Regions from separate parts of the Facklamia sp. P12955 genome, predicted to be linked through region 2. Evidence: riboswitches for the same ligand, from Rfam matches in the RefSeq annotation. Region 2 holds a riboswitch; each other region holds the start of a gene.
The links. A riboswitch is a leader RNA that binds a small molecule or an ion and turns the genes downstream of it on or off. The one in region 2 is predicted to bind tetrahydrofolate.

Region 1: it holds a riboswitch for tetrahydrofolate, as region 2 does, so the genes downstream of both, ACQV2G_RS06610 (folate family ECF transporter S component) here and aroB (3-dehydroquinate synthase) in region 2, are expected to answer to the same signal.
Region 3: it holds a riboswitch for tetrahydrofolate, as region 2 does, so the genes downstream of both, folP (dihydropteroate synthase) here and aroB (3-dehydroquinate synthase) in region 2, are expected to answer to the same signal.

The regions. Positions count from the first base shown of each region.
Region 1 is NZ_JBNUPF010000020.1:908-11,714, forward strand. It holds gene ccpA (catabolite control protein A) at 1-789, shown strand, start outside; gene ACQV2G_RS06600 (transglycosylase domain-containing protein) at 856-3,945, opposite strand; gene ACQV2G_RS06605 (rhodanese-related sulfurtransferase) at 3,972-4,943, opposite strand; gene ACQV2G_RS06610 (folate family ECF transporter S component) at 5,223-5,780, opposite strand; THF riboswitch at 5,830-5,927, opposite strand; gene ACQV2G_RS06615 (diacylglycerol/lipid kinase family protein) at 6,024-6,947, shown strand; gene ACQV2G_RS06620 (DUF2187 family protein) at 7,019-7,453, shown strand; gene ACQV2G_RS06625 (hypothetical protein) at 7,518-8,483, opposite strand; gene ACQV2G_RS06630 (ribonuclease HI family protein) at 8,524-8,964, shown strand; gene ACQV2G_RS06635 (THUMP domain-containing class I SAM-dependent RNA methyltransferase) at 8,940-10,067, opposite strand; RNA gene rnpB (RNase P RNA component class B) at 10,167-10,544, opposite strand; gene gpsB (cell division regulator GpsB) at 10,556-10,807, opposite strand, start outside.
Region 2 is NZ_JBNUPF010000013.1:9,810-20,616, forward strand. It holds gene aroC (chorismate synthase) at 1-810, opposite strand, end outside; gene ACQV2G_RS04925 (3-phosphoshikimate 1-carboxyvinyltransferase) at 800-2,071, opposite strand; gene aroB (3-dehydroquinate synthase) at 2,072-3,112, opposite strand; THF riboswitch at 3,180-3,273, opposite strand; gene pabB (aminodeoxychorismate synthase component I) at 3,448-5,466, shown strand; gene ACQV2G_RS04940 (heavy metal translocating P-type ATPase) at 5,548-7,692, opposite strand; gene ACQV2G_RS04945 (ArsR/SmtB family transcription factor) at 7,682-8,050, opposite strand; gene ACQV2G_RS04950 (ABC transporter permease) at 8,393-9,172, opposite strand; gene ACQV2G_RS04955 (ABC transporter permease) at 9,178-9,963, opposite strand; gene ACQV2G_RS04960 (ABC transporter ATP-binding protein) at 9,960-10,807, opposite strand, start outside.
Region 3 is NZ_JBNUPF010000019.1:17,679-28,485, reverse strand. It holds gene ACQV2G_RS06530 (FtsW/RodA/SpoVE family cell cycle protein) at 1-869, shown strand, start outside; gene ACQV2G_RS06525 (gamma-glutamyl-gamma-aminobutyrate hydrolase family protein) at 913-1,650, opposite strand; gene holA (DNA polymerase III subunit delta) at 1,781-2,800, shown strand; gene ACQV2G_RS06515 (diaminopimelate dehydrogenase) at 2,816-3,793, shown strand; gene rpsT (30S ribosomal protein S20) at 3,957-4,217, opposite strand; gene uvrB (excinuclease ABC subunit UvrB) at 4,404-6,401, shown strand; THF riboswitch at 6,463-6,555, shown strand; gene folP (dihydropteroate synthase) at 6,631-7,623, shown strand; gene folB (dihydroneopterin aldolase) at 7,632-7,982, shown strand; partial or broken gene folE (GTP cyclohydrolase I FolE) at 7,986-9,057, shown strand; gene ACQV2G_RS06485 (bifunctional folylpolyglutamate synthase/dihydrofolate synthase) at 9,054-10,328, shown strand; gene ACQV2G_RS06480 (NUDIX hydrolase) at 10,315-10,807, shown strand, end outside.

The DNA.
Region 1 (10,807 bases), on a different contig from region 2:
ATTACTAATATCTTCTTTTCGGCATTGGCACGCGGAATTGATGATATAGCAGCTATGTACAAATATGACATTATTTTAGCAAATGCCGACGAAAGTGTCGACAAAGAAATTAATGTTTTTAATAATTTATTAGCTAAACAAGTAGATGGTATTATCTATATGGGTTATAATGTCGGCGAAGAACTTAAGTCATTAATTAAAACTTCAAGAACACCTGTAGTTATTGCGGGTATGATTAGTGAAGATCCTGATCTCTATACAGTATCAATTGATATTCGATTAGCAATAGAAGAAATGACAGATTTCTTACTTCAAAAGGGTAACAGACCAGCTATTATCACCGATTCAGAAAAGTATTATGTCAATCGAGTGCATCGGATTCCTGGTTATAAATCAGCATTGGCTAAGCATAATATAGCGGTAGATGAAGATTTGATTATCCAAAGTGACTTTACTGATGATGAAGGAGATATAATTGTAGATCAATTATTAGCTGCTAAAGCTACCGGAGTTATCGCTACTAAAGATTTCTTAGCAGTAGCCATTTTAAATGCCCTAACTGATCGAAATATTAAAGTACCTGAAGACTTTCAAGTACTTACTAGTAAAAACTCAGTCCTTACAAAATATTCGCGTCCTCAACTATCATCTTTACAATATCCTTTATATGATGTTGGAGCGGTAGCAATGCGCTTGCTAACGAAAATTATGAATGATGAGGGTATCGAGCAGCGTCAAATCATTCTTCCCCATAAATTAGTACACCGTGGTTCAACACTGAGTGAATAAAAACATTAAAAAGCTATGAGATTTTAACTCATAGCTTTTTATTATAGAGCCTTTATTTTGCAAAAATTATTCATAATATACTTCTTCAGTAACAGTCTCGCTATTTTCTGGTTGCGCCGGTATTAGATTACCATTTTCATCTGTGCTTTCAGAACGAGACTCATCATCCTCATCCGTTGTTTCTTCAGCAGAGGTCGTTGATGTTGTCTTTTCCTCAATAGATTCCATATAAGCATTCCAAAAACGTGCAGTATCTTGATCACTAGCGTTAAACATGAAGTTATAAGAGAGTGGAGCAGCAGGATTTGAATTTTTAAACAAATCTTGTTTAATAGGGCCATTTAGACTAGCAATTCGGTTATTATAGGTAATGTTTCCAGGTAAAGTTCCTGTCATTGCTACAATATTTTGGCTAACAACAGAAGCGGGTTGTGCAAAGACTTCATTAGATCCAAAAATATCAGGTCGAACTCTGAATAAGGCGTTGGCGATATTAGCCCAGTATATTTGTGAACGAACCGATTCATTGCCAAGTCCATCATCTGGGTTAACAAAGTATTCATAATATTGTGAATCATAGCCAGCCCATGTACCAATGGTAACAGAAGGAGTAGAGGCAATAAACCATAGATCTTTAGCATTTTCACTAGTTCCGGATTTGGCAATCCAGTCTCCTGGAACTTGCAGATTAGCTTTGGCATATTGTCCTGAACCGAATTCGGTTGTATCCCTTAAAATATCTACCATTAAGTAGTTTGTATCCTCACTAAATACTTTTTGTGGCTCTACTTCTTGTTCAAATACAGTATTTCCAAATGAATCGACAATCTTACTGATAATATGCCCTTGAATATAATAACCATTATTGGCAAAAGTTGAAAAAGCAGATGTTTGTTCAAAAACAGTCGGTCCGGTATTCACTCCACCAATGGAAAAGGCTAGGTTGTATGTTTCTTCTTGATCATATGCAAAGCCATCTTTAAAGCCCATGAGTTCAAGATAATCATAGACTGGTACGTTTTGCTGTATAAGCCCTTGATAAATTCGAATAGTTGGCAAATTCAGTGACTTAGCTAATGATTCTCTGGCAGAGATAAACTTATTAGAAATTGATTCGCCGTAGTTGGTCGGTTTCCACTCAGTTCCATCGGGATAAGTTTCTACAAATGGTGTATCGGGTACAATTGTGGCAGGAGCAATAAGATTATTCTCAATTGCTGGTGCATAGACTGCAAGTGGTTTGATGGTTGAACCAGGAGAGCGGCGAGTGGCAAAGGCATGGTCAATTTGATTATTATCATAATCGGTCCCAGCCACAAAGCCCAGTACTTTTCCACTAGTGTTTTCAATCACCACAACACCAGTTTGAATATTTTCAACATAATAGATTTCTTCACCGGTACTAGGATCTGTATAAACCCCATCATAGCTTACTCCTAATGAGTCTACGTTTTCTTTAGCAGTTTCTTGTAATTGATCATAAATTTCTTTATCAATAGTTGAATATACTTTGTAGCCCCCGGTACGCAGCTGGTTTTCTGCTTCAGAATAATATTGATTATACCATTCAATGTCTTGTAAAACATCGCTCATCTGATTTCCATCGTCATTGACATTAATTTCCATTAATTTCTTAATGGCTTCATTCATGACGGTTTGATACAGGTAGGATTGGCGTTCGATTGGACGATTTTCAGGTTTAATAAAATCTTTACTAATATCATAATCAATCGCAGTTTCGTATTCTTCTTTAGTAATAGCCTCGTTACGATACATACTGAATAGCACAGCTTTCATTCGATTGATACCAGGATTGAAATCCTCTCTAAGTGAACTGTTATAGTTATAAGGAGTATAGCTATAAGGATCTTGAGGCAAACCAACTAAAAAGGCAGCTTGAGCTAAATTAACTTCATTTGGTTCTTTGCCGAAAATGCCTTCAGAAGCTTCACGAATTCCCGCAATATTATCTCCTTCATTATTACGGCCAAAAGGAGAAACATTGAGATAAGCGTTTAATATTTCGTCTTTGGTAAAATATTTTTCAACTCTTAAGGCCAAGAGAATTTCGTTAGCCTTTCTAAAGAAAGTAACATCATTTGTTAATAACTGCTGCTTAACTAATTGCTGAGTTAATGTTGATCCTCCAGTACCAGACCCGGTAATAAGCGTTTGAAGCACTGCTCTAAGTGTTGATTTAGGGTTAACACCGTAATGCTCATAAAAAGCTTGATCTTCAATGGAAATTAAACCTTCTTTAATATAGGGTGAAATATCTTCTAAATTAGTAACAGATCTAACGACGTCCGATCTTATATCAGCAATAAGGTCGCCAGAGTCATAATATAAACTAGATTGTTGTTCGACTTGATTAATAGCTTCAGCCATCTCTTGTTTACTTGGTGGAGTCGTATCAGATACTAATGAAGTGAAGTAGCCTAATCCAATACCTGATAAGAGAAAGCCAAAAAGAAGATCTACAACTACAAAGTAGATGAATAGACGTCTAAATACATTAAAGATAATCGAAAGGACTAAGGAAATTTTTGAAAACCGGTCAAGACCTTCCAAAGATAGTTGACTACGCACTTCTTTTTTTCTTTTTCTTCTTTTATCAAGGTAAGTCTGAAAAAGATTTTTATCCGTTGAGTGGTTGTCACTTTCACTTTCAGTTTTTTGATTTGACTTCTGTTGAGGTCTGTTTGATTCTATAGCGTCTCGACTGAACTTACTAGAATTATTACTGCTAGTATGATTATTAGTCTTATTTTCTAGCTTTAAATCAGTGTCAGTTTCAGTTTTTTTAATAACTTTCTTCTCTGAGCGATCTTTTTTAATCGATTTATTGTGTAAATTGCTTACTGACTCACCTATAGGAGTTTCTTTTTTGACTTTAAGCGATTGATAATGATTAGAAGAAAACTGTCTTCTATCCTCATTTGACTGAGGAATAGCCTTATCAAAATTATTAAAGCTCTTATTTTCAAGTTCACTAATTCTTTTCAATCTTCTTGCTCGAGCTTCTTCGCTATTAACATAGTTAGAAGATTTCTGGTTGATTAATCTTTGCCGCCTTTGATTGAGATTTGGCTTACTATCTTTTAAATGATGACCCTCCAAAGGTGGCAGATGATTCTTGCTTTCTTTATTAGTCATTTCATTATCCCCTTTATCGGCTTAAATTATGCAGAATGTGTTTTACTTAAGCTTTCTCCAATTGCATTTAATCTTTCTTCCCATTCTTCTGTGGAAAAGTTATGTTCAGCGACATAGCGGTTTCGAGGATGACGACGACAGGCCTCACTACATCCACGTAAATACTTATCTTCATTTGCTTTAGAAGTCAATATTTGTTCATTACATTCTGGGTTTGCACAATTTACGTATCTTTCACATGGTGTTCCATCAAAATAATCTTTTCCGACTACTGTAGGATTTACTTGATTAACTGGGACAGCAATACGTTCATCGAAAACATACATCTTACCTTCCCAAAGCTCACCTTTAATTTCAGGGTCTTTTCCATAAGTATCAATACCACCATGTAATTGCCCCACATCTTTAAAACCTTCTTTAAGTAACCAACCTGAGAATTTCTCGCAGCGGATACCACCTGTGCAATAGACAACAACGCGTTTGTCCATAAATTTTTCTTTGTTTTCTTTCACCCAGTCAGGAAGTTCACGGAAATTACGAATTTCAGGACGGATCGCACCCTTAAAATGACCTAAATCATACTCATAGTCATTACGAGTGTCAAGAACAACTGTATCCTTGTCAAGTAGAGCATCTTTAAATTCTTTAGGGGATAGATATTGTCCTGTAATTTCATGTGGATCAATATCATCATCTAAGTTTAAAGCTACAATTTCTTCACGCGTTCTCACAGACATCTTTTTATGCGCATAATCATCAGCAAGATCTTGTTTAAACCATAAATCTTCAAAACCTTCTAGTGAATGAACATAGTCCATATACTTTTGTGTTTGATCTAGGGTGCCTGAAACGGTTCCGTTTATTCCTTCTTCACCGACTAATACGCGCCCCTTTAAACCGATACGACGGCAAAACTCTAAGTGTTCTTTGGCAAATAACTCAGGGTCTTCAATTCTTTGATATTTGTAATATAACAATACACGATAATTTTTCTTCATAGTATACCTCCTGTAGTTGCAAGCTACATTTATTTTCATATCTTCATATTATACGTAAATATAGTAAATGTCACAAGTTTTTACAATTTTTAATCTGATTGTTAAATAAGTTTACTAGTATTTTTTGATTTTTTAAGTGAAGTTTATAATATTTAGTACAGTAAATTTTCGTTAATAAAAAGGGCAGAAGCTTAAACTTCTGCCCTTTTTATTAATTTTATAAGATAATTCATAAATAGTAAGTAGTGCGTTACCTACCTAAAAGAGCTACCATAAAGTTTAAAATTGGAATTTTTTGATTAAACGATCAATTACAGGCAATTTTAGGATAATCACTAAAATAATTGTGTTCAATGGAAGAGAAACAGCGTTTTTAGCGATACGAATTGGCATGAATGCTGCCCAAGCTTTACCTTGCATCATTTTAATCCATAGAGATCCAAATCCTAAGTTTACAATAAAGGTTACTAAAACAACTGCTATAAGAATATTTTTCCAATTACGTTCTTTACGCCACAAAAACCAACCATAAATGAAACCAGCTAAACCGGCACTAAAGGTATAACCGAAGAAGAAGCTATAGCCATTTAGAAGAGCAGTGATAATGTCATTAGCTACCGATATAACGATAGCCCACCATGGACCAATTATAGCGCTGGAAATAGCAGTACCGATAAAGCCAACTCCAATTTGGGCAATTTCACCTACTCTAAACGCTGGTATATAAGCTAACATAATACGAAACGCTAATAATAAAGCCATGGTAGTTAATTGTAGGGTGGTTAGTTTTCCTTTATTACCATATGAAATAATACGACGGGAATCAGGTTTTTGCATAAAAAATACGCTCCTTTTTTTGACAAGAGAGCGCTACAAATAATATTAATGCAGCGAATGCAAAGATAGTATCGCAAGAATAAATTCTTTTCGTTTGTTGGCCACATCCCATCCAACAACACTTGACGTTCTATCTTTTACTCTGTCTAATGATATACATCAGTGTAACTTACTTTCAAAGAAATTGGAAGGGAAAATCGTTTAGGAGGACTTGTGATATAATGTAAAAAAAGGAGGGTTAATATGAAGAGCGTTTTAATCATCGCTAATCCAGGTTCAGGTAAGGGTAAGGCCAAAGCATATGCTGAGCAGTTAGCTGATTTACTAATTAATACATACGATGCTCAAGTCAAACACCGAACAACTGAAAAACCTCAAGATGCCTATGATTGGGCAAAAACTACCCCTGCAGATGAATACGACACTATTATTTGTTTGGGCGGTGACGGCACTATTAAGGAAGTGGTATCCGGTTTAATGGAGAATTCACAACCACCTCATTTTGCTTTTTTACCTTTGGGGACTGTAAATGATTTAGCAAGATCTTTAGGAATCTCTCTAAACCCAGTAAAAGCCATTAATCAATTTAAATCTTTAGAGTTAAAAAAATTGGATATCGGGCAAGTTAACGAGCAGTATTTTGCGAATGTTCTTGCGCTAGGAGCTATTCCTTCAGCAGTATTTGAAACTGAATCTAAAGTAAAAAATAAGATTGGGGTATTAGCTTATTTATTTGATGGCTTTAAAGCGATGTTTGAAGAGGAAGATTTTGATTTAGACATTAGTGTCGATGGAAAGGAATCTCATCACCTTAAAACCAATCTTATATTATTAACACTCACTACTAGTGTGGGAGGAATGGAAAATCTTCTTTCACAAGACCAGCTATTTGATGGATTGGGTCATCTTTATGCTTTTAAGGGTTCATTGGCTATATCAAGCATAGCTACTTTTATTGAAGAGAAAGGCTTGCCTCGACACGAATTAGATAATGAGTCCATCTTGTCGTTAAAGGGTAAAACATTCGATATTAAACTCGCTTCCTTGAATGAAGAACGTGAACTAAAAGCGAACATTGATGGCGATAAAGGCCCAAGTTTACCATTAGAAATTAAGATTCATAGTCAAGCACTTTCTGTATGGGTTCCAAAGGTAGAGAAAGAGTAACCTTTAGAATAAAAAAGAAAAATGTGGTATAATAACAATTACAGAGGGCAATTTAAGAAAAGAGGGATAACGTGTCGAAAAAAATTTCAGATGGGCAACGAAGTCTAATTGAAAAGGAGTTAAGACGCGGGACAAGCAAGTCACGTATCGCTTCGCTATTAGATGTAGATTATGAAACGGGTCTTGAAATGATTGAATCAGTAAAGTTAGCAATTCGACCAGAAATAGGGGATAAGATTACTTTCAAATTTAGAGAAAGTAGCATGACAGGAATAATTACAAAATTGCTTTCTAATAGTGCAGTTGTAGATATTTATTGGCAAGAATCAGATATGATGATGCAAGATATTATTGAAGAGAAGACCATAGTCAATTTCAAAGATATTATTGATTTTATATCCTTACCACCACAAGAAGAGGATAAGCATGTCATTCTAGATCCACAACCTACCGTGCACCATAAAAACACCAAGGAAAATGATACACAGTCAGAAGAAGAGAAGTAAAATTAGAGCGAGTCTACTATAGACTTGCTCTAATTTATTTAGAAAGTTTTCTTTAAATTTCTATCTATAGACTTAGTTGTTTGATTTCATCGATAGCCTGTTGGAGAATTTCATCCATTCGCTCATTTTGATCGGATTCTTCACTTTTTTCTATATGGTAATAACTTAAAAAGCTATTAAACCATGCAACAGGGTCTGAGATTTTTTCTTTGATAAATGGATAGTATACCATCACCAATAAATTTATTTCTTCTAGTAGACCATCATAAATATGAGGATTATTATTGACCGTATAATCTTCAAGAAGAGCTTTTATTTGTAAATAGGTCGAATCTTCTTTATAAGGGACTAGAGATAGGCTATCGATGATTTTAATTTCTTCAAACCATGTCAGTTTCAGATGGGCCTGGTAATTTCGAACTATATAATGATGCAATATATCACTTTTAACGAATTGACTTATCTCTTTGTCAGCCAATAATGCAGTCAAGATTGGATGTTTAAGGGAGTAATCTAAACTATAGAAGTTTTTGATTTCTTTTAAAAGTTCATATAAGGTTAGTTCTTTCAATTGTTTCAACTTTGAATCTAACCTCTTCGTATTTATAAGGAGTTGAAGTTCTTTAGAAAGAGCTTCTTTTTCTTTAATTTTTTCAATTTGTTTAACAATCAAAGAGATATCCCATTTTTTTTGATCAAAATATTCTTTGATTTCATATAACTGAATCAATAGTTTTTGATGAGAAAAAAGATAAGGTAAAGAATGAACATAAAGCATCGCTAATTCATAGTCAAGGTCTTGTATGGAGTGGTCTGAAAGAAAATTTTGCCATAACTTTTTGACAGCTTGACTTTTATTTTGAATAATATGAATAGAAATTAGTTCTTTAAACACTTTAAGGGAAGGTTCTATCTGATAGCTTTCTTTCAAAAAGTTAGATGCACTTGCATAATCATTTTGTTCAAGCGCATTCATGGCTTTGCGATAGAAATATTCGCTCTTATTTGGCATATGAATAAGATCTGTCAATTGAGGAGACTCCTTTCAAAATAGAGAGGGTGAAAAACCTATGTGGATACAAATTGATGCCGCTTTTGATCCTAAAACTAAAGAAGCGGGCCTAGCTTTTTTGGTATTCAATGGTGAAAAAGTTGCTACTTTTAAATTTTATATTAATGAATGTCTGGATAATCACCAAGCTGAGTTTTTTGCTTTAAGATTAGCTATGCAATGGATCAAGCAAGAAAAATTAAAAACAGATCAACTCATTCAAATTAAAACCGATTCTAAGATTGTTTTCCAATCGATTGAAAAACGTTTTGCCAAAAAAGACTATTTTAGCAAGCTTTTAAAAGTTATTCTCTTTGAAATGGACCATTATCCTTTACTTTTTCTAAAATGGATTCCTGAAAAAGAAAATCGAGCAGCTGATCAAGCAGCAAAACAAGCCTTACGTAAACAAGGGAAAGTAAAGACTTTAGACCCTTATTTATTTGTAGACCAAAATTGATAATAATTTACTTTTAAGGCACCGTTATATAACTTGCGTTTTTTGCTAGCTTTTTCACCATAAAATTTCTCAAATGAGTCATCACTTGAGAGAATATACTTCGACCAAGTGGTCATCAAACGGTAAATAGTACCCATGTCCTGGTATAGTTGGTGTACCTTATCTTCATCTAGCAAGCGGTCCCCATAAGGAGGGTTGGAGATTAAAATGCCATATTCTTCATTCGGACGGTAATCTTTTAACTGCATTTGTTTAAAAGTAATATCTTCTCCCACACCGGCATTTGCTGCATTTTGCTTGGCGATTTCAATCATTCTTCCATCTATATCGCTTCCAAAGATATTGAGTTTTATTTCATGGTTAATTTTTTGACGTGCTTTTGTTTTTTCCTTTGACCATACTTCTGGATTAAAGAACTCCCATTTTTCTGCTGCAAATGACCGATTTAATCCTGGAGCAATATTGCGTCCCATTAAGGCAGCTTCAATTAAAATTGTTCCAGACCCGCAAGTTGGATCATAAAGAGGACGGTCAGGGAACCAAGTAGTCAATTTGACTAAAGCTGCTGCCATATTTTCTTTTAGAGGCGCGCCACCTTTTTCAGTTCGATAACCTCGTTTAAATAGACTGCTTCCACTTGTGTCTAAAGTAATCATCGCCACATCTTTTAGTATCGATATTTCAATAGGGTAGTAATCACCTGTTTCGCTCAAAGGCATTTTACGAGCATAGTGATCCATTAGCCGTTTGGCAATGGCTTTTTTGACAATTCTTTGACAGTTAGGGACAGAATAAAGTTTTGATTTCACCGATTTACCTGAAACAGGAAATTCTCCATCCATGGGCAAGAGGTCTTCCCAGGCAATCGCATAGGTTTGGTCAAACAATTCTTCAAAAGAGGTTGCTTTAAATTCGCCAACCACTACTTTAATTCGATCAGCTGTTCTCAACCATAGGTTTGTTTTAGCAATATCTTCTGCAGTTCCTTTAAAGCGCACGCGACCATTCTCTGTTTGTGTTTCATAGCCTAAATCCTTGAGTTCTTGATTAGCTATTCCCTCGATACCTGCAGCTGCTGTAGCAATTAAGTGATATGTTTTCATGGATAATCCTTCCTTTTAAAAAAACACGATTCAACAAGCTTTTAGGCTCAGAATCGTGTTGTTGACTATATGCATCTATAAATACCTATATTAGTAAATTTCGATAAGCCATGTTCTGTCAATATTTATTCCATAGGCAAGAATAAATAAAGGGTAATCATCTATCTACAAGATAACTTGTCTCTCTTTCAGTTAAGCAATGCTTACGCATTTTCCCATACAGAGAGTGCCCCTACCAAATTTGGGTTGCTCGCTCGAGGGGTTTACCGCGTTTCAGCTTTTTGTTTCCAAAAAGATCGTCTCTGTGGCACTTTATGAATTACTTATTCTTAGCTAAGCCTTAGAATATTCACTCGCCGTTCACCTTAAGGCTACCTTAGCTTATTGTTTAGCTAAGCACGAACACTACAAGCGTTTCAGCTTGTGCGAGCATGGACTTTCCTCAGCCAAATGAATTGACCGCGATTACCTGAAATTTACTATGATCATTAATTTTGACTATACTCTGTGTTTGAAATTTTGGCTCCGAAAACATGTTTTTCTAAGTTAGATAAACGTTTAAGGATATCAAAGTTGGTTACGCCAGAACCTGGAGTTGTTGAAACGTTTTTCTTAGCTAATGATAACTGCTTAGTTAATTCATCTATTTTAGCAATGAGTCGCTCATTTTCATTCTTTAAGAACACTACATCTTTTTGATAAGAATCATAGTCACGAATAATACTATCGAGATACTCATC
Region 2 (10,807 bases):
ATAAGGATCGTTGTGCTGGCTGCCGCGTAAGTTTGCTCCAGCAAAGCCCGTTCCGAATTCTACGCCGCGAGTGGCGGGAATGCCAAACATGGCATGGGCTAATTTAGCTTCACACGAATCATAGAGGGGTTGACCGATACCAACTGGTAAGCCGTCAACGATTACTTCGATTTGCCCTCCTACAGAGTCTTTATCTTCTTTAGCGGCTAGGATAGCTTCCTTCATGGCTTGGCCTTGCAGGGCATCAATTACGGCAAATTCTTTATTAACTAATTCACTTAAGGCTTTAAAATCAGGTTGCGCAAAATCAACTAACCGGTCTTTTATACCAGCGATTGAATGAATGTGGCTATAAATTTGGATGTCGCTTGTTTCTAATAAATAGCGGGCAATACTACCAGCCATTACAATTGGAGCAGTCATGCGCCCTGAAAAGTGTCCGCCCCCACGAATGTCATGGTGTCCCTCATATTTAATGAAAGCAGGATAATCAGCATGTGAGGGGCGAGGGAGATAGTGATGTTGGGCATAATCCTTGGACTGCATGTCTTGATTCCTAATTTCTAAGCAAAGGGGCGCCCCACAGGTTTTACCGTCTACAATACCTGCTTTGACTTCAAATAAATCAGTCTCGTTACGGCTAGTTGACCAAACCTTTTTACCAGGACGACGACGTTCGAGAGCTGTTTGAATGGCTGCATAAGGGAAATCTAAACCGGCAGGAAGGCCATCAATGACTACCCCAATCGCTTTAGCATGGGATTGTCCGTAAACAGTGAGACGAAAATTTTGACCGAGACTAAAGGACATGATAGATACCTCCTAATTTTTGAAAATCATCGAAGAAGTGGGGATAAGATTTAGAAACACAGTCCGCCCCTTTAATAATCACAGGTTCTTGGGCAAAACTACCCGCAATGGCAGCTGTCATTGCAATACGGTGGTCTTGAAAAGTATCCACAATTCCGCCATGAAAGCCTTGCCCTCCTTGCAAGATGAACCCATCAGCTTCAGCTTGTATGTAGACACCTAAAGCTTGCATAAGAGCTACGGTAGATTCTATTCGGTCACTTTCTTTTAAGCGGAGGCGTTGGCCGTTAACGATGCGAGTAATCCCAGCTTTTCTAGCGGCTGCTAGGGTAAGGATAGGAATAGCATCGGGCAATTGACGGGCATCGATTTCCACTATTTGATTACTTGCAGTTGAAGTCTTACTGGGATGATAGTCAGTGGATTGTCTTGCCGACTCGGGGATGGGATAGCCCAATTTATCCAAATAGGACAAAGCCTGACGGTCTGCTTGGAGACTGTCAAAAGTAAGATTTAAGACCTGGACGCCTGCTACTAAGAAGAAAAGGGCGTTGGACCAATCGCCTTCTACTTGGTAGGGCGCTGCTTGTATAGGTCCATCGAGTAAGTGATAGGCTTGAGTTTGATGAGAAAAATCAATCCTTTTACTAAATTCTTTTAAGCTAGCTAAGGTCATGTCGACATAGGCAGCGGATTCCAAAGGCGAAGTTAATTTTATCTGACTTGCTTTATTTAAATGAGCGAGAGCCAAAGCTAATCCTGAAATAAATTGAGAAGAAACATTACCTGGAAGTTGGTAATTTCCTGCTTCTAACTTGCCTGAAAGCCAGATACTAGGGCCTTCTTCTTGCCAATAAATACCTAATTGGTCAAACAAGTCCCAATAAGGTTGGTTGGTTCGATTGATCAAACTCCCTTGGCGAAGGATTTCGACCTGTTGGTTCTTTTCTAACCGACTAGCTAAGATAGGAATTAGAAAGCGTAAGCTTGTTCCTGACTCGCCCACATTGAAGTGGCGCTTCATAGAATGAGCATCTGGCAGGATATGGTATGCTTTTTGATCTGAATCATGGTGAACCAGGCAACCTAGTCCTTCAATACAAGTCAATGTTGCTTCTAAATCTTTTGAAAGACGGTCTAAATAGATGGTAGAGGGACCATTGGCTAAGCTGGCTGCAAAGAGTGCTCGATGAGCGTCTGATTTAGAAGGAATTGCAGAAATACTGCCTTTTAAAGAGTGAGGCATAATTTGAATATCCATCTACAATCGACTCCCTGCTTCAATCCATTGGCCTAATTCATGAATAGGAATGGCTTGTCGGACACAATTTCCTATTTCAACAGGAATAATTAAGTGAATCGTTTGGTCTTGTTTTTTCTTGTCGTGATTAATGGCGTTCAGTAAATCATGGTTATCACAGTAATAAGTCTGGAATAGTCCTTGTTTTTGGTATAAATCTTCAAGAAGAGGAACGAATGATTGGCGGGCCCAACCCAATTTAAAACTAGCACGAGCCATCCATAATAGGCCGATTGCGACTGCTTCACCATGGTTCACTTGGTGGTTGCTAATACTTTCAATGGCATGGGCGAAAGTATGACCTAAATTAAGGAATTGTCTTTTACCTTGATCGTGAAAATCATTAGCAACATAGGCGTGTTTTATTTCTAAAGACCGTTTAATTAGATTCAAGTAGTTGAGTTGACTTTTATCTCGTCTGATGTCCTCCAATAAAGCGGGGTCAGTAAGGATCGCATATTTTATAATTTCTGCTAACCCATTGTTAATTTGTCTGATATCTAAGGTGTCTAAATAGGCAATATCGATATGAACCCAAGCGGGATGATAGAAAGTACCCACTTGATTTTTATAGGCACCAAAATTAATGCCATTTTTACCCCCAATGGCAGAGTCAACCATAGCTAAAAGAGTCGTCGGAACTTGTATAAAGTTGATTCCTCTTAAATATGTGGCGGCTAAAAAGCCCCCTAAGTCACCAATGACGCCACCACCAAAGGCGATTAGGCAATCAGACCGAGTAAGTTTTTCTTCTACCATACGATTCATCACTTCTTGATAACAAGCTAATGACTTTGACGCTTCACCGGCAGGAACAATATGGTAAGAAAAGGATGCTAACTGACCAAGTTGATCAATTTGTTCTTGGTAAAGGGTCGCCACATTTTGATCCGTTAGTAGAAACTTTTTTCCGCTCATTTGGCTTAAGCGTTTTTTTAATTGACTAAAATGATGGTGTTCTAGATAGATTGGATAAGGAAAAACATTCAATTGGATGTCCAAAATGTACCCTCCTAAACAAAAATAGGAGCTCTGAAAAATTCAGAGCTCCGCTAAAGATGGATAATAAAACAGCGGAAGATAAAAGGCATCGCATGATTGTTCATTTCGTTTTACAGCAACTTCCCATCTGTAAATACTTTACGCACCTTTTATACTCTGTTCAAAGTTCTCCTTCATTATAGGTGAATGATAGCACTTGTCAATCATTGACAAGGATTAAATGCTATTCTTTTTAAATTACTTTTCAGGTATTTTTACTAACTACAAATTGTGATAAAATAGGACAATAACCAGTTGCATAGATATCGTTGAAAAAAATGTTAGGAGAAACCATTATGAAGTTTGTTATCATTGATAATTATGATTCCTATACTTATAATCTGTTTCAATTAATAGCCAAAGTGACGCAAGAAGTTCCGTTGGTTATTAAGAATGATCAAATGTCATATGAAGAATTCAAATTGTTAGATTTTGATGCGGTGGTTATTTCACCAGGTCCTGGAAGTCCTGAAAATCCTGAAGATTTTGGTCTTTGCCGTGAAGTAATCGAAAAAGAAGAACGTCCCATATTGGGCATCTGTTTGGGTCAGCAAGGAATTTATTATCTGAATGGAGGAGAAATTATATTGGCTCCTCAGCCTGTTCATGGGCGGCTGAGTGAAATCAGACATAATAATCAAGGACTTTTTAAAGGACTACCGCAAGATTTTAAAGTGACCCGTTACCATTCTTTAGTCTGTAAAGAAGAGAAATTGGAGAACATTCAAGTGGATGCGAGAACGCACGATGGCTTAATTATGGGGATTTCTCATCGTAGCAAACCTCAATACGCCGTTCAGTTTCATCCAGAGTCAATTGCTTCACAAGAAGGTGAACGTCTAATTGAGAATTTTGTAGACTTGATCCACACCTTCCAAATACAGACAAATCCTTTGCGTGTTACAAAAGTTCCTTATCAAGGCAATGCACAAGCGTTGTTTAATCAGCTTTATCAAATTAATAAACAAACGCAATGGTTAGACTCTAGTCAAGTGACAAAAGCTTTGTCTCGTTTTTCTATAATTGGACAAGCGGGTCCTCGCCATGGCCATCGTCTGACCTATGATATTACGGATAATGTGGTTATCAAGACAGATATAAAGGGAAGAGAAGAAAGAATTCATCAAGATATATTCACTTATTTAGAAAAACATCAACCTCAATGGCCAATCCATCAAGATTTACCATGTGATTTCCAATTAGGTTATATTGGTTATTTTGGTTATGAGCTCAAAAGTTTAATGGAAGGGCCTAATCAGCATCAGTCATTGTATCCTGATGTTATATTAGATTATATTGATCGAGCGGCTGTTATCGATCATCACGAAAACCAACTTTATTTACTATCCTATAAAGATGACAAAGACTGGATCAAAGATTTAGATTTTTCACAGGCTTATATTTCAGTAGGTGAAAAAGAAGAGCTTATCATGGAGGCCTTCGATCAACCAACTATTGCTTGGGCTATGGCTCGCAGTGACTATTTGAAAGCTATCCACCAATGTCAAGACTACATTCGAAAAGGAGAGTCCTATGAAATATGTTTGACCAACCGCTTGGATATCAAAGACCAGCTAGATGCCTATATATATTACCAAACCTTACGCCAAGCCAGTCCAGCCCCTTACGCAGCCTTTTTAACTTTTGATCATTTTGCTGTTGCGTGTTCTTCTATGGAAAAATTCTTAACTTTGAATCGTGATGGTAGAGTTCAAACCAAGCCCATCAAAGGAACGGCTAAAAGGGGTCAAAACCCAGCAGAAGATCAAGCGATTATTCATGCTTTAGCAACCGAGGAAAAGACCATGGCTGAAAACTTGATGATCGTAGACCTATTGCGAAATGATTTAGGTAAGGTCTGTCAGATTGGAACAGTAACGGTTCCCAAGTTGATGGCTGTTGAGAGTTATTCAACCCTTCATCAATTAGTGACTACCGTTCAAGGCTTTCTTGCAAAAAATGTTTCAGCTATTGATCTGTTTAAAGCTTGCTTCCCTGGTGGTTCAATGACTGGAGCGCCGAAGTATCGTACCCTCGAATTAATTGATCAATTAGAAGGACGTCCACGAGGTATCTACTCAGGGGCTATTGGCTATATTGCTAATAATGGTTGTATGGATTTAAATATTGTTATACGTACGGCGGTTATTGAAGAAGAAAAGACTAGTCTCGGTCTAGGGGGAGCAATTATTGCCCTTTCAGATCCAGAAGAAGAGTACCAAGAAACTTTAGTCAAAGCCCAAGGAGCTCTTAATGCCTTAAAAGCCTATTACCATCTACCTTCAACTTACGAATTTAAAATTGAAGGGGCCTAAAAGGATTCATTAAAGATAAATGAGTTTGTTAAACGAAGAAAACCAGCAAGCATACCATTATTATGCTTGCTGGTTTTTTTATTATTTAACTTTCCCAAGTGTTCGCAAACTATTAAGAACTGCAAGGATGGTCACACCAACATCGGCGACAATAGCCATCCACATGGATGAGAAGCCTAAAGCGGCGAGGCTTAGGAAGAGTACCTTAATTCCAAGTGCAAAGGCTATATTTTCTTGAGCAATGCGTAAAGTTTTTTGAGCAATTTTAATAGCTTGAGGGAGTTTAGCTAAAGAATCATTCATAATGACAATGTCTGCTGATTCAATAGCTGCGTCAGATCCCATTCCTCCCATGGCAATTCCAATATCTGCACGGGCAAGAGCCGGGGCATCATTGATGCCATCACCGATAAAGGCTACATTAGAGGATTTTTTATTAGACGTTGATTGCTTAACGTTAGCTAAAATTTTCTCCAGTTCGATCATCTTTTCTTGTGGAAGCAAGTCACCTTTTGCTTGATCAATCCCAACAAGTTGAGCGATTTCGTCGACGGTTGCTTGATTGTCACCAGAAAGTAAGATGGCAGAGGAAATACCCAATTGATGTAATTCTGTCAGCGCGGACTGAGAATCTGGTTTGATCTGGTCTTTAATGAGGACATAGCCTTGATATGCTTGATTAATACTGAGATAAACGACAGTGGCAGCAGTCTTTAATTCTGGCACTTCGATCTTGAATTGATCCATCAAGTCCTTGTTTCCAGCAAGTAAACTTTTACCGTCCACAATTCCTTTAAGACCTTTACCGGTGATTGTTTCTACTTCTTGCACACGATGAGGATCTAAGGGCTGATTATAGGCTTCTTGAATGGAGAGTGCAATAGGATGGTGGGATTGGCTCTCCAAGTGAGCCAGTGCTTCTAAAAACTCATTTTTGCTTAAATATAAGGCCTCTACTTTGTCAATCGCAAAGTTACCTTGAGTGATTGTTCCGGTTTTATCTAAAACTAAGGTCTTAATCTTTGTTAGGGTTTCGAGGAAATTTCCGCCTTTAACCATGATACCTTCACGTGCTGCTGCACCAATTCCACCATAAAAACTCATAGGAACAGAGACAACTAAGGCACAAGGACAAGAGATAACTAAAAATTGTAACGCACGGTAAAAGCTTGTTGACCAAGAAATGTCACTAAAAAAGATAGGAGGCAAAGTAGCCAAAAGAACTGCTAAGGCAACTACAACCGGTGTATAAACGCGTGCGAACCGAGTAATAAATTTCTCAGTAGCTGCCTTTTTGGAAGAAGCATTTTCAACTAAGTCGATAATTTGGCTGACCGTTGAATTTTGGAAGGTCTTAGTGACTTTAACTTTCAGTTGAGAACTTAAGTTGATCGAACCTGAGTAGAGGGTGTCGCCTTCTTTTAAACTCTGAGGAAGAGATTCTCCAGTAATAGCTGAGTGGTCTACTTGAGATTGACCTTGGATAATTTGTCCATCTAGAGGGACCTTGTCTCCGACAGCTACGATAAACTCTTGACCTTCAACTAACTCGCGGGGGTCAATTTTGGTTAATGTACCATCAGTTTGTTGAATACGGGCAAAGTCAGGACGAATTGCCATCAAGGATTGAATTGATTGGCGAGATTGGTTAACGGCACGGTCTTGAAACCATTCTCCGATAGAATAGAACAGCATAACGGCAACTGCTTCAGGGTACTCACCAATCACAAAGGCACCTAAGGTAGCAATCGTCATTAAGAAATTTTCTTCTAACCAGTCCTTATTTTTAATTTTATTCCAAGTAGTTTTAAGTACATTCTGACCTATGAACAGATAGGTCAGACCAAAATAACCCACTAGAAGCCATTCAGAAGAAATATAATTTGTTAAAAAGAATCCTAAGATAAATAAAGGAATGGTAATTAAAATACGCCAGCCTTCGCTATCAAGTAAGCCTTGACTGTCCTTATTTTTATCAAGGTTTAGATTTGATTTTTCTTCTAGCTCAAAGAGCGGAACCAATTTTATCCCTTGTTCGACTTCTTGTACATTTTGTTCCAAGCTTTGAATGAGATTAGACTCCATCACTTGGTCCGTGTCGATTGTTAATTGTCCTTGTGCGAAATTAACGGTCGCTTCAACTTGATCCGAATTGTTTAAGCGAGTTTCAATTTTTTGAGCACAGTTAGCACAAGACAAACCCTGCATTTTAAATTTATAAGTCATTATTATCATTTCCTCCTTCTGCTGCATGTTCCAATGCATTGTGATATAAAATACGCACATGGTCATCAGCAATTGAATAATAAACAATACGTCCTTCTTTGCGCTTTTTAACTAAATTTAATTTAAATAGATAAGCGAGTTGATGAGAAGTGGCAGATTTGGACATGCCTATTAGATGGCCTAAATCGCAAACACACAATTCTGTCTTAAGCAAATACCATAAAATTTTTGCTCGAGAGGGTTCTGCTAATGCTTTAAAGAGTTTGATTAGAATTTTAAAATGTTCTGGATTGAGAGGCACTTCTTGAGCTTTCTTAATCGCTTCAGGATGAATTGCATTCTCTTGACAGCTATCCATGGCATGACCTACTTTCTGTTTATAAATAGTAAAAATTATCATTTATAGTTGAACAGCCGTTCAACCTTTACAACTTAAATATACCACGCACTATTATTTTTGTCAAATGAATACTAATGGTTGATAAACGGCTTGCTAAACTATAATAAACTGACCTCTAAATGAATAGAAATCAGGTAGAAAGAGTAAACGATTAAAAAATAATAAGTAAAATAGTATATAGATTGAGGGCCTTTGAGTAGACGTTAGTGAGTTTAATTGACTGTTTTAAAAGGAAATTTAATAAAGTAGAGGTTAGTTTATGAATCTTATTTATCATTTCATTGAAATAAGATTCTTTGACTAAGAGCCGGTTGACTGATAATGATACAAGCCAAATCGCCAAACACCATAAACAGGTATAGCAAAAACTAGACTCAAAAAAGGAAATAGAGCTAATCGCCAATCATTACTCTTACCTACTAAATATAAAAAGGGATAATACTGGACCAAAGCCAGAGGGAGAATAAAGGTTAGAAACTTTAATATCTTCTTTCCATAAATAGAGAAGGGATATTGACCAAATTCACGTCCGCCATCTGTAAAAATATTCATAATCTCTAATCCTTGAATGGTAAAAAAAGAAAGGCTTGCTGAAAGAAAATATAATAAGGAAAATAACAAGCTGGCTGTTAAGATCATTATGAATAAAGTAGCAATCTTATTCCACGACCATACCATCTTGCCTCTTTCAATGACGAAAACTAGTAGTAAGGCTGCTTGGATTAAGCGTCCTATACGTGAAAACTCAAATTTTGATCCAATAACTTGGAGTAAGGGGCTTTGGGGGCGAGTGAGGACACGATCAAATTCACCATTAGCAATCATCTGAGGAAAAGAATCGAATCCCCTGGCTAGCATTTCAGCTAAGGCGGCCGCAAAAGTGAAAATTCCAGCACATAAAAGCACTTCATCTTTTGAAAACCCTTGTACGCTGTGAAATCTTTCTAACATAAAATAAATGCCTAGTACAGAGACAAAGGTTGCTAAGAATTGCCCCATAATTAATAACAACATAGAAACAGGGTATTGCCATTGAGCCTGCCAATTGAGTTTAAAATAAAGACCTAAAATTTTAAACACTGCATTTAACCTCCTTGAATAACGAATTTAGATAGAGCATGTTGCATCAGCCACCAACCGGCCACCAACAGAAGAATCAGCCAAAAAGCTTGAGGAATGATAATATTCCAAGAGCTAATGTCTAGAGAATAGACTCTAAGAGGAATGTTTTGCATATAGGCGAAGGGTGTCCAATGGATAAAGGTTTGTAAAGGCTGGGGTAAAAAGGGTAATGGAATGATTGCTCCGGTTAGAAATTCCCCGATCGTAGCAACAATCACTCGAATTCCCACGTCCGTTAAGAAATAAAAGACACTAATATAGACTAACATTAAGAAGGCAATGATTAATAAAGTAGACAGAATCATCGTCACTATAAAAAGTAGGAGGTGGTTTGGCGGCAAAAGCTTATAAGGTTCTGGCAGAAAGCTTGCTACAATTATCATTGGCAAACACCGTAATAAAGTGCGAGCAATTCGCATGGCAAGGTTAGATATAAACCAATGGGGATAGAGACCGAGAGGACGCGTCAATTGATAGGCAACATTGCCTGAAATGATTTCTTCGAAGATAGTACGGTCATAAATCCATAAAGCAAACAAATTAAGACCGGCTTGTTGGATCCATATATAAGCGCAGACTTGTTCAAAAGTCATAGGTTGACTTTGTGCGTTGGTTTGATAAAAAGATTCGAACATTTTGATGAGAAGTAGGCCCCAAGCAAATTGGGTAAGAATACCTGCTAAAGCAGCCGTTCGATATTGAATGGCTGATTGAAATTGAATGCGAAATATTGCGCTATAAGTTTTCATAATTGATACTCCCGATAAAGCTGGATTACTAGGTGATCAAGGTTAGTAGCATGAGGGCTTATAGATTGTAAATCAAGATTTTGATTTAATAAAGCAATAAATTCATTTTTGGATAGAAGATCCGAATCAAAAGATAATAAAGCTTCTGATTCAGTCGCTTGATAAATTTGAATACCCGGGTGATGAGGTAGTCTTCCTTTATTAAATTCAATGTTCCAAATCTGTTTTTGTTGATTTTTGTTCTTTAATTCCTCCAGGGAACCGTCGAGCAGTATTTTTCCTTGACCAATCAATATAATCCGTGAAGAGAGTGCTTCAATATCTTGCATGTCATGCGTGGTTAAAATAACTGTTGTCTGTTCTTCTTGATTAAGATCGATAATGAATTTTCGAACAGCTAATTTAGAAACTGCATCTAAACCAATAGTAGGTTCATCTAGAAATAGAATGGCTGGCTGATGAATTAAAGCAGCGGCAATTTCACACCGCATTCTTTGGCCTAAACTGAGTTGTCTAACGGGAGTATCCAGTAAGTTTTCGATAGCTAAAGCATATGCTAACTTATCAATTTGTTGATGATAACGCTGTGGATCCACACGGTAAAGGTCACGGATCAGGTCAAAAGAATCCTTAACTGGTAAATCCCACCATAGTTGAGAACGTTGTCCAAAAACGACGCCGATATTTCTAACATGGTCGATCCTGTTTTTCCAAGGCGTTAGGCCCATTATTTGGCACTCACCAGTATCTGGATGGAGGATACCTGATAGGATTTTAAGTGTGGTACTTTTACCAGCTCCGTTTGGGCCAATATAGCCTATCATTTCGCCTTTTTTAACATTAA
Region 3 (10,807 bases), on a different contig from region 2:
TATCTTTTCAACCTTCAGAGTTGATGAAACCAGCCTTGATAGTTTATCTGTCACGATTGGTAACCGAACACAATAATCAAAATACTAATCGAACGATTCAAAGCGACTTTATCTTGATTGGTAAACTCTTATTGGCTTCCGCACCTGTATTAATATTAGTGCAAATGCAAAATGACTTGGGAACTAACTTGGTCATGCTGTCTATTATCGCTGGATTGATTCTTTTATCCGGTGTTTCATGGAAAATTTTATTTCCAGCTTTTTCAGTTGTTTTCATTGTTGGTGGGGGATTAATCTTACTGGCCGTCTTATTCCCAGATGCCTTACTGAAAATCGGCTTCCAACCTTATCAGTTAGGCCGGATCACTACTTGGTTAGAACCCTTCTCAGACACCAGAGGTGAATCTTACCAACTGGTTCAATCGATCTTAGCGATTGGATCTGGTCAACTCTATGGTAAGGGCTTTGGCATTTCCGAAGTGCCAGTTCCGGTTCGTGAATCAGACTTTATTTTTACGACTATTGGTGAAAATTTTGGTTTTTTTGGTGCGGCGATTATTCTGGTGATTTATTTTGTTTTGATTTATCAAATGGTTCAAACTTGTTTTGAGACTCAAAATGAGTATTATACTTATATTTCTGCAGGAGTTATTACCATGATTCTTTTCCACGTTCTAGAGAATGTGGGCATGACTATCGGTTTACTGCCAATTACGGGAGTACCATTACCCTTTATCTCTCAAGGGGGATCGGCCATACTGTCTAATATGGTCGGAGTGGGTCTGATACTCTCTATGCGTTACCATCACCGATCCTATATGTTCTCAGAAGCTGACCCTTATATGTACGGTGATCGTAAGCAATACTAAAACAAAAACGAATCCTATGCAGGATTCGTTTTTGTTTGATTAATTAAATATTACTGCTTATTTTAGCCCGTTCTACCAAATCTTTAAAGATAGCTCGACTGCTTTCTTGATGTTTGTAAGTGAGTTCAGGGTGCCATTGGACAGCTAAAATATCCACATTTGGATCAGTGGATTCAATGGCTTCAACCAGATGGTCACCTGACCAGGCAATGGCTTTTAAGTCTTTACCCAGCTCTTTAATGGCTTGATGGTGAAGACTGTTGACGTAATCACCAGTTCCCATCCAATTACTTAAACGTGAATTGGGATCAATTTTAACCCGGTGGGTCATACGGTTTAATTCTGATTTTTGCACGTGTTGAATAGCCCATTCTGGATACAAGCTGAGGTCTTGATAGAGGTTCCCACCTTGAAGAACATTAATTAATTGCATACCACGACAGATACCAAGGATTGGCTTGCCAGCTTGCATAAAATGTTTAATTAATTTTAATTCATGGTGGTCACGGTCGATATTTAAAGATCCTAATTTTAAATGAGGTTCTTCTTGATAAAAACGTGGATCCACATCTTGTCCACCAGTTAGGATCAGACCGTCTATACGGTCAATAATGGCTTCAATTGGATATTGGTTATTGATGGGTAGAACGAGTGGAATCCCTCCCGCTTCAATAATAGCTTCTACAAAAAAGTGAGGGGTGTAAGTAGCATCGAAGGCTGCATATCGAGGGTCGTTTTGAATGGGTGTAATACTACCAGTAATTGCGATGATTGGTTGCATAATAAATTCCTTTCTGCGACTATAATGATATTCCTATTATACAAGAAAGTGCCTGCAAGTTAAAAGGCTTTATAGCATACAAAGCATAAAATATTTGGTACACTAATGAGAGAGGATGAGGAGGGGCATTATGGACTTTCAAAAGGCAAAACAGGCTTTAGTTCAGGGTAAGATTGATAATGTTTACTGTCTTCAAGGCAGTGAAGTCTATCTTCAACAGAATTTTCGACAAGCTCTGGCTCAAAAAATTGAAAATTTGGCCGGCGAACTAGACCTTTCTAGCTTTGACGCTAATGAAGTATCCATTGACACTGTTTTAGATGAAGCAGAAAGTTATTCGTTTTTTGTCGACCAACGCCTCATTATAGTGGACCAAGTAGATTTTCTAATCAGCCAAGCTCAACAAAAAATGACTGATGGTCAAACAAAGCGCTTGTTGGATTATTTGAAGGATCCTAATCCCGCTACTTGTATTCTTTTTATCGTCCCTCATGATCAAGTGGATAAAAGGCGAAAATTAACTAAGGCATTCCTGAAAGAGACGACTTATATTAATATTTCTCCTCTAGGAGAAGCGGCTGTTCAGTCCTTTATTCAAAGTTATATTCAAAGTGCTGATTTTGAGATGACTACAGAAGCCCAAAAGGCTTTGTTACAACGTGTAGATTATCAATTGAGTCAAGCAGTGGCTGAATTGGAGAAGTTGAAACAATTTGCTCAAAGTGGTCAAAAGGTTACCCTGGAAGTGGTAAATTCTTTAGTCACACGCAGCCTAGCTTCAGATGTCTTTGAATTGACCAATGCTATACTAGCCCGCAAGCTTGATCGCTCGATTCAAATTTATCAAGACTTAATATTAATGAAGCACGATCCCATTCAACTACATGCCTTAATCGTTTCGCAGTTTCGCTTATTTTTACAAGTTAAACTCTTACAAATGCAAGGAATAAAGCAAGATGAAATAGCTCAAACACTCTCTGTCCATCCTTATCGAGTGAAATTAGCCCTTCAAGCCAGTCGACCCATGCAAATAGGAGAACTTAGTCAGCTTTATTTACAACTCATTCAAGCTGATTACCAAATGAAAACCGGTTTAGGCAATAAGGATACGTCTTTCTATCTGATCCTGACCAAAATCATGCAACTTTAATTAAAGGAGGTTCCTATGCAAAAAATTCGCTTAGCCATCGCAGGTTTCGATCAAGTGGGTCAAGCTATTATGGAAGTTATGGATCAACACCAAGACTTAATTATCCAACATATCTTTAGCCGGCAAAGTAAGCAGGACTTCCCACAAGCCTTGCAGTCTTTGCCTATTCATCCCATGGAACAAGCACTTAACTTTAAAGAGTCTATTGATGTCTTGCTAGTCTGTAGGGGTACTACTGAGGATAATCCTGATAATCTAACGGAATATGCGGCTCATTTTAATTTAGTGGATACATATAATTTTTATGCTAAGCCAGCTCTTTTATTAAAATCGATCGATTCTATCAGTCAGGTTCACCATAAATTAGCCGTGATAGGTGTAGGGTGGAATCCTGGTATTTATACAATCAATCAATTATTGGCAGAAGCTGTGATGCCTCAAGCAACTAATTATCGTTTTATCGAAAATGAATGGAGTCAAAAAATGAGTGAAACACTGGCTGGCATAGAAGGAGTAGCCCAAGCAAGTGTATATATCAAAGCCTCTCCTCAAAGTATACAAGCCATTTTAAAAGGGGAAGGTGCTGATTTGCGTTTTTCTGACTATCAAGAAAGAGTGGCTTACCTAGTTTTGGAAGAGGGAGTGAATCCTGACAGGATTCATGATCAAGTACAGGCCTTACCTAATTATCTTTCTCAAGTTGAAAGGAATATAAATTTTGTTTCGAGTGATCAGATGACCAAGCTTTCAAAGGAAGCCAAAGCGGGTCGGCTGATTCGGACCCTTTCAGACAATCAAGAGCTTACTACTTATGATTTGAGCTTAAGTTTTAATCACCCTCGATTTAATCAAGCCCATTTACTGCTGGCCTATGCCAGAGCGGTTTACCGTTTAGCTAGTGAAGGAAAATCAGGAGCCTTAACACAATTAGATGTTCCAGTGTCTTATTTAAGCAAGCACAGTCGACAAGAACTACTTAATCAGTATCTATAAAATGAAGTTCAACATAAAAAGCATCCTTCTTAAAACCTTTCGATTAGGGTCTGTAACAAGATTTATCGGCTTGTTGTTAGGCCCCTAATCAAACAAGGATTAACGAGGATGCTTGGTCTGATTAATCAGTAAAACAAAAAAGCTCCCAATGGAAGCTCAATTATTATTTAGCAGATGCAATTAATTTAGCTAAACGAGATTTATCACGTGCTGCTTTGTTGTGATGAATTAAGCCTTTAGTTGCGGCAGAGTCAATAGCTTTAACTGCGGCTTGGTATAATGCTTGAACATCACCTTCGCCCGTTTCAACTGCTACGCGAACTTTTTTCATTGCAGTTCTTAAAGCAGAAACTTGAGTGCGTTTACGGCTAGAAACTTTTTCAGTTTGACGTGTACGTTTTTTTGCTGATGCTGTATTGGCCATGAATGGTCACCTCTTTTCAATAAATCTAGTCTAAGTCTGAAAACTTAGTCAACAAGAAATATTATACAGAAGACAATGTCAACTTGCAATAAAAATAAGTCAGATTATTTAATAAGCATTGAACTTGTGAGACAAGCAAAAGTTGTGTAATTTATTAAGAGCAAAAGCATAAATGGAGGCGAGTTTTTGAAGAGTAATAAATTTAGGGTGGTATCACCTTATGAACCAGCTGGTGACCAACCCCAGGCAATTAAAGAGTTAGCGGCTGGTTTAAGAGCAGGAAAAAAAGAGCAGATTTTACTTGGGGCTACTGGTACGGGTAAAACATATACAGTGGCTAAGGTAATTGAAGAAGTCAATAAACCAACATTGGTCCTAGCTCATAATAAAACACTAGCCGGTCAATTATATTCCGAATTATTAGAATTTTTCCCTGATAATGCGGTCGAATATTTTGTCTCCTACTATGATTATTATCAGCCAGAAGCCTATGTGCCATCTTCTGATACCTATATCGAAAAGGAATCCAGTGTCAATGACGAAATTGATAAGTTGCGTCATTCAGCTTCTTCTTCTTTATTAGAAAGAGACGATGTGATAGTAGTCGCCTCAGTGTCGTGTATTTATGGTTTGGTTGATCCGGACATGTATCGTGAGCATGTACTTTCTTTACGTCAAGGTCAAGAAATTGCCCGTGACCAAGTGATGGCTCGTTTAGTCGACATGCAATTTGTTCGCAATGATATTGATTTTCAACGTGGAACCTTTAGAGCCCGTGGCGATGTCCTAGAAATCTTTTTAGCTTCAAGAGATAAAGAAGTCATTCGGATTGAGTTTTTCGGTGATGAAATCGACCGTATCCGTGAAGTAGATGTTTTAACAGGTGAAATCAAAAAGGATGTCGAACACTATCCCATTTATCCGGCTACCCACTTCGTAGCTAATCAAAAACAAACGCAAAGAGCAGTTGAAAGTATTCGTCAAGAATTAGAGGAAAGATTAGAAGTCTTACGCTCTGAGAATAAACTATTAGAAGCTCAGCGACTAGAGCAAAGAACTAACTATGATATTGAAATGTTATTGGAAATGGGCTATTGTTCAGGCATTGAAAACTATTCGCGCCATCTGGATGGGCGTGCACCAGGAGAGCCACCTTATACGCTATTAGATTTCTTTCCTGATGATTTTCTAATCGTTGCTGACGAATCCCACATTACCATGCCGCAGATTCGTGGGATGTATAATGGTGACCGGGCGCGTAAGGATCAGTTGGTTGAATACGGCTTTCGTCTACCTTCAGCTGTGGATAATCGTCCACTTAAACTCAATGAGTTTGAAGACCATATTAATCAGATTATTTATATCTCAGCCACACCAGGCCCTTATGAATTAGAACATACCAACCATGAATATGTCGAACAAATTATTCGTCCAACAGGTCTTTTGGATCCTGTTATAGAGGTTCGACCGATTAAGGGACAAATTGATGATTTAGTTTCCGAAATTAGTTTAAGAGTGGAAAGAAATGAACGTGTCTTTGTAACGACTTTAACCAAAAAAATGTCTGAAGACTTAACCGATTATCTAAGGGAATTGGATATTAAGGTCAAATATCTGCATTCAGATATTGTGACTTTGGAGCGAACGGAAATCATCCGTGATCTCAGATTAGGTGTTTTTGATGTCTTAATCGGGATTAACTTATTAAGAGAGGGACTAGATGTCCCTGAGGTATCACTGGTGACGATTTTAGATGCGGACAAGGAAGGCTTTTTAAGGTCAGAACGTGCCTTGGTACAAACAATTGGTCGAGCCGCTCGAAACCAAAACGGTCGCGTAATTATGTATGCAGACCGCATCACTAATTCTATGCAAAAAGCGATTGATGAGACAGAAAGACGACGCCAAATTCAAACAGCTTATAATAAAGAGCATGGCATCACACCGACGACTATCAAAAAAGATATTCGCGACTTAATTCGTATCACTCACGATGTGGAAGCAGAAGATCGTCAAGAAAATGTCTTACTAGATTTCAAACAACTATCTCGGATGCAAAGAGAGGAAGAGCTGGAGCGTTTAACCATGTTGATGAAAGCTTATGCTAAAGAAATGAATTTTGAAAAAGCAGCCGAGACGCGTGATTTAATGATGGAGTTGAAAGCGCATTTCAAGATAAAATAAGTAATAAAAATCTAACATTGTAATTTTTAATGTATTCCCTTACAATATAAGGGAATTCAAAAACAGAGTAGGTTATTTACGTAAAGTGCTTCTAGATGGGATGTCGCTAGAAGACGAAGTGATTCTCACGCGATAGATAATCGCCTCCGCTGTTTTCATCTTGTGGAGGGCACTCTTTTGAAGAGTGCTCTTTTTTTGAGTCAAACTATCTAAGTGGGGAGAGTAAAACATGCAAGTAAATCCAAAAAAACAGCCAGTCTTTCGCTTTAACCATCGTGAGATTAAGCATGGCGACCCGACCATTCTCTGTGGAATCGTCAATGTGACCCCAGATTCTTTTTCAGATGGAGGAAAATGGTTTGGTCTAGAAGTGGCTTGTAAGCGAGCGATGGAACTGATTAAGCAAGGTTGTCAAATGATTGATATCGGAGGAGAATCTACCCGTCCGGGGTCGACTTATGTGGCCGTAGAAGAAGAAATCCAACGTGTCGTCCCAGTTATCAAGGCCCTAAGAGCGCAAACTGATGTAATAATCTCAGTTGATACTTGGAAAGCTGAGGTTGCTCAAGCAGCGCTTGCAGCCGGAGCCGATATTATCAACGATATTACTGGACTTTTAGGTGACCCGCGCATGGCCTCAGTGATTGCACCAACTCAAGCTGGTGTCATTGTGATGGCTAATCCAGTAATTGTCCGTCCAGACCATCCTTCCGCCAAGGTCTTTCCGCAGTTTGGAGCAGAAGGCGTCTTTAGCAAAGCAGAATTGGACGCTTTTGCCAAAATGGACGCTGTTGAATTGATGGATAAGTATTTTGATAAGTCTTTAAAGTATGCGACTGAAGCGGGTATCAAAAAAGACCGCATCGCACTTGACCCAGGTATCGGCTTTGGTTTAACTAAACGTGAGAACTACCAATTAATCCATCAAGCCAATCGGATTCACCAAAAAGGCTTTACCTGCTTCTTAGGGGTTTCTCGTAAACGCTTTATTCAAAACACCCTGCAAGAAGCTGGCTTTAATGTAGATGTTGAAACCGAAGAAGGATTCAGACAAAGAGACGAAGGCTCTGCTGCCTTATCCGCTATCGCTGCTTTTATGGGTATCGAAATGCTTAGGGTTCATGTGGGAAGCTCTCACCGGATTGCTTCGTTAATTGGTAACCACTTGCGCTTATCTGATGGCTTAGAGGATACAAATTTTGCTGCTTATCCACTTAAATAGGAGGAGTTATGTTTAAGATAAAATTAAATAACATGCGTTTTTATTCGCATATTGGCTATTTTCCTGAAGAGAAGAAATTAGGTCAAAATATCGCTGTTGATCTGACGGTGACCATGAAGGCCAGTCTCACGCGAGATGATTTAAATGAAACAGTCTCTTATGCGCATTTTTATGATCTAGTTGCTGAATATATAAAAAAAACACGGGTCGACTTGATTGAAACAGTTGCTTTTGACCTTTTAGATTTAATAAAACAATCCAATCCACAACTAATTAGTCAGGTCAAAGTCAATGTTCGCAAATTACAATTACCCATCGATGGTATTTTAGATTCTGCCGAAATTGAATTGGAGGGATAGAGGATGGCAACTGTTTATCTGAGTGTCGGATCTAACTTAGGAGATCGGATGGCTAATCTGCGAAAGGGGCAAGAGCTGTTAGCGACTCATCCACAAATTGAAGTCTTAAAAGCCTCGGCCTATTATCAGACTTCTCCAGTAGGAGGAGTCGTGCAAGATGACTTCATTAATCAAGCTCTCGCCATTGAAACAGACTTAGATCCTTATGACTTATTGGACTACCTTCATGAAATAGAAGCCAAGTTACTAAGAAAGCGATTGATCGTTTGGGGACCTAGAACTTTAGATATGGATATCTTATATTTTGGCCATCTAGAAAGTGAAGACCCTCAGCTAACTTTACCGCATCCCGAAATAATGAACCGTTTGTTTGTGTTAATTCCTTTAAAAGAAATTATTGACACCAATTTTTATGCTTATTGTCAAATTAATCAAGCCATTGAACATTTAGAAAAGACACAAGACCAAAGAATAGAAAGAGTGGTAGAAAATGAAAGAAATTAATTTGAATCGTATAGAAGAATTAGTTCGTGAGCTTTTAATCGAAATCGGAGAAGACCCAGATCGTGAGGGGCTCATTGAAACACCTAAACGTGTTGCCAAGTCGCTAAAGGAAATTACAGCTTCTACTCGCTTAGAAGAATTTACGGAAGGAAAAATGTTCCCAACCGATGCCAGTCCTAATCAACAAATGGTGGCAGTCAATAATATCCCTTTTTATTCTATGTGTGAACATCATATGTTACCCTTCTTTGGGAATGTTCATGTAGGCTATCTTCCACAAGATGGACAAATTATTGGCCTGTCAAAAATACCAAGATTGGTAAACTATGCTGCAAGAAAGTTAAATGTGCAAGAAAATATTACGCGTGAAGTCGCTGAGGTTTTGATGGAGATTACCCATGCTAAGGGAGTAGCTGTGGTGGTTGATGCCCGTCATATGTGTGTGGAAATGCGCGGGGTCCAAAAAGTCAACTCCATTACCCGTACCAACTATTATTTAGGCGTCTTTAATGAAGATGTTCAGTTGCGGAATGAATTTCTGCAGTCTTTACCTAAGGTGAACGCCTTATGATTAACAGTTTGACCGATGATTTACCAACTATTCTTTATGGTGAAGGAGACCGTCTAAGTGTTTTAAAAGCCATGTTGAAACAATTGGGCCAACCGGACCAAACCGTTAAAATCATCCATATTGCGGGAACTAATGGTAAGGGGTCAACTGCTAATATGATTTCTCATTTATTACTTGCTCATGGATATCGCACAGGACTATTTACCAGTCCTCATTTATATTCAGAATGTGAAAGTATTAAAGTCAATGACCAAATGATTAGTCAGTCAGATTTTAGCTGTATCATGGCGGAAGTTCACCGAGCGGCGATTATGTTAGGCTTAGACCCACAAAAAGATTTGTCACAATTTGAGACCACCTTTTTGATTGGGATCCTGTATTATGCCCATTTAGCCTGTGATTATCTAGTTTTAGAATGTGGTGTAGGTGGGGGCCTTGATGCGACCAATGCAATTAGCCACTCTGAATATGCCATCTTTACTAAAATTGGTATGGATCATTTAAATTTACTGGGGGATTCTTTGCAAGCTATCGTAGAGACTAAAGCTGGTATTATCCGTTCAAATCAACAAGTCATTGTGGCGCCGAACCAAAAGAACGGAGTGGTTGAGCGTCTTAAACAAATAAGCTCGGAGCAAAAAAGTTCTTTCCATGATAGCTCTGACCAAAAGATTGTTTACAAGCGTCCACATTATTTTCAAGTGGAACTAAATCAAAAAAGTTTTGAACTCTACTTGCCCTTATTAGGGACTTTCCAAAATGAAAATTTAAAGACCGTCTTTAAATGGTATCAAGTATGGTTGGAAAGTGAACAACCTTCTCCTATAGAGACTGACATGACAAAAGCTTTTAAAGACTTAAGAATGGTAGGACGTTTTGAAAAAGTGCAAAGCACTCCCGACATTATCCTAGATGCTGCTCATAATTTAGATGCCATTCAAGAATTAATCTCTAGCATCCAATCATTATATGCTGGTCAAAAGTTGAGCATTTTGTGTGGTTTTCTCAAAGACAAAGATGTACCGGCTATTCTAGATGAATTATTAAAATTAACTGCTGATTTTTATGTGACCCAGCCCGATTTTCCAGATCGAGCGATGGATACCAAAGAGCTAGCAAAACTTTTTGAACAAAAAGGAAGCTCAGTGATTTCTTATCCGGATAGTCGTGCAGGATTAAAACAACTGATGGAAGACCAAGACGATCCTATTATTGTTGTGGGCTCTTTCCATCTGATAAAAAAAGTGAGGGATTTGTTTGCAACAAATTAATGCAGCAGAGCTTTTGAATAATGCGCAAGAATTGATTAAAGTCTCACCCTTCTTTAATCAGAAGAAGTTTTTAAGGCTCCAAGAAATAATGGATCAATATCCTGCAAGCAATCTCTTGGACCGCAAAAGTCCATTGCACTTATCAGCTTCAGCCTTGGTTTTTCAAGATCAGTCTTTAGTTTTTATTCATCATCCTTATTTACATAAAACTTTATTACCTGCAGGACACGTGGAAATAGGGGAGACCCCTCAAACAACAGCCTTGCGTGAGCTATACGAAGAAACGGGTTTAAAATTCACCTCCCTTACTCAGTCCGAATTAGTAGACCTTAATCTATTTGCCATCCCCGCTAACCCACAAAAAGGCGAAGGGGCTCATTATCATCTAGATTTTAGGTACTACTTCCAAGGGACCACTAAACAAAGCGCTCAATCAGAATTGGCTGTTCACTTATTAGCAGAAGATCAAGCTCCAGACG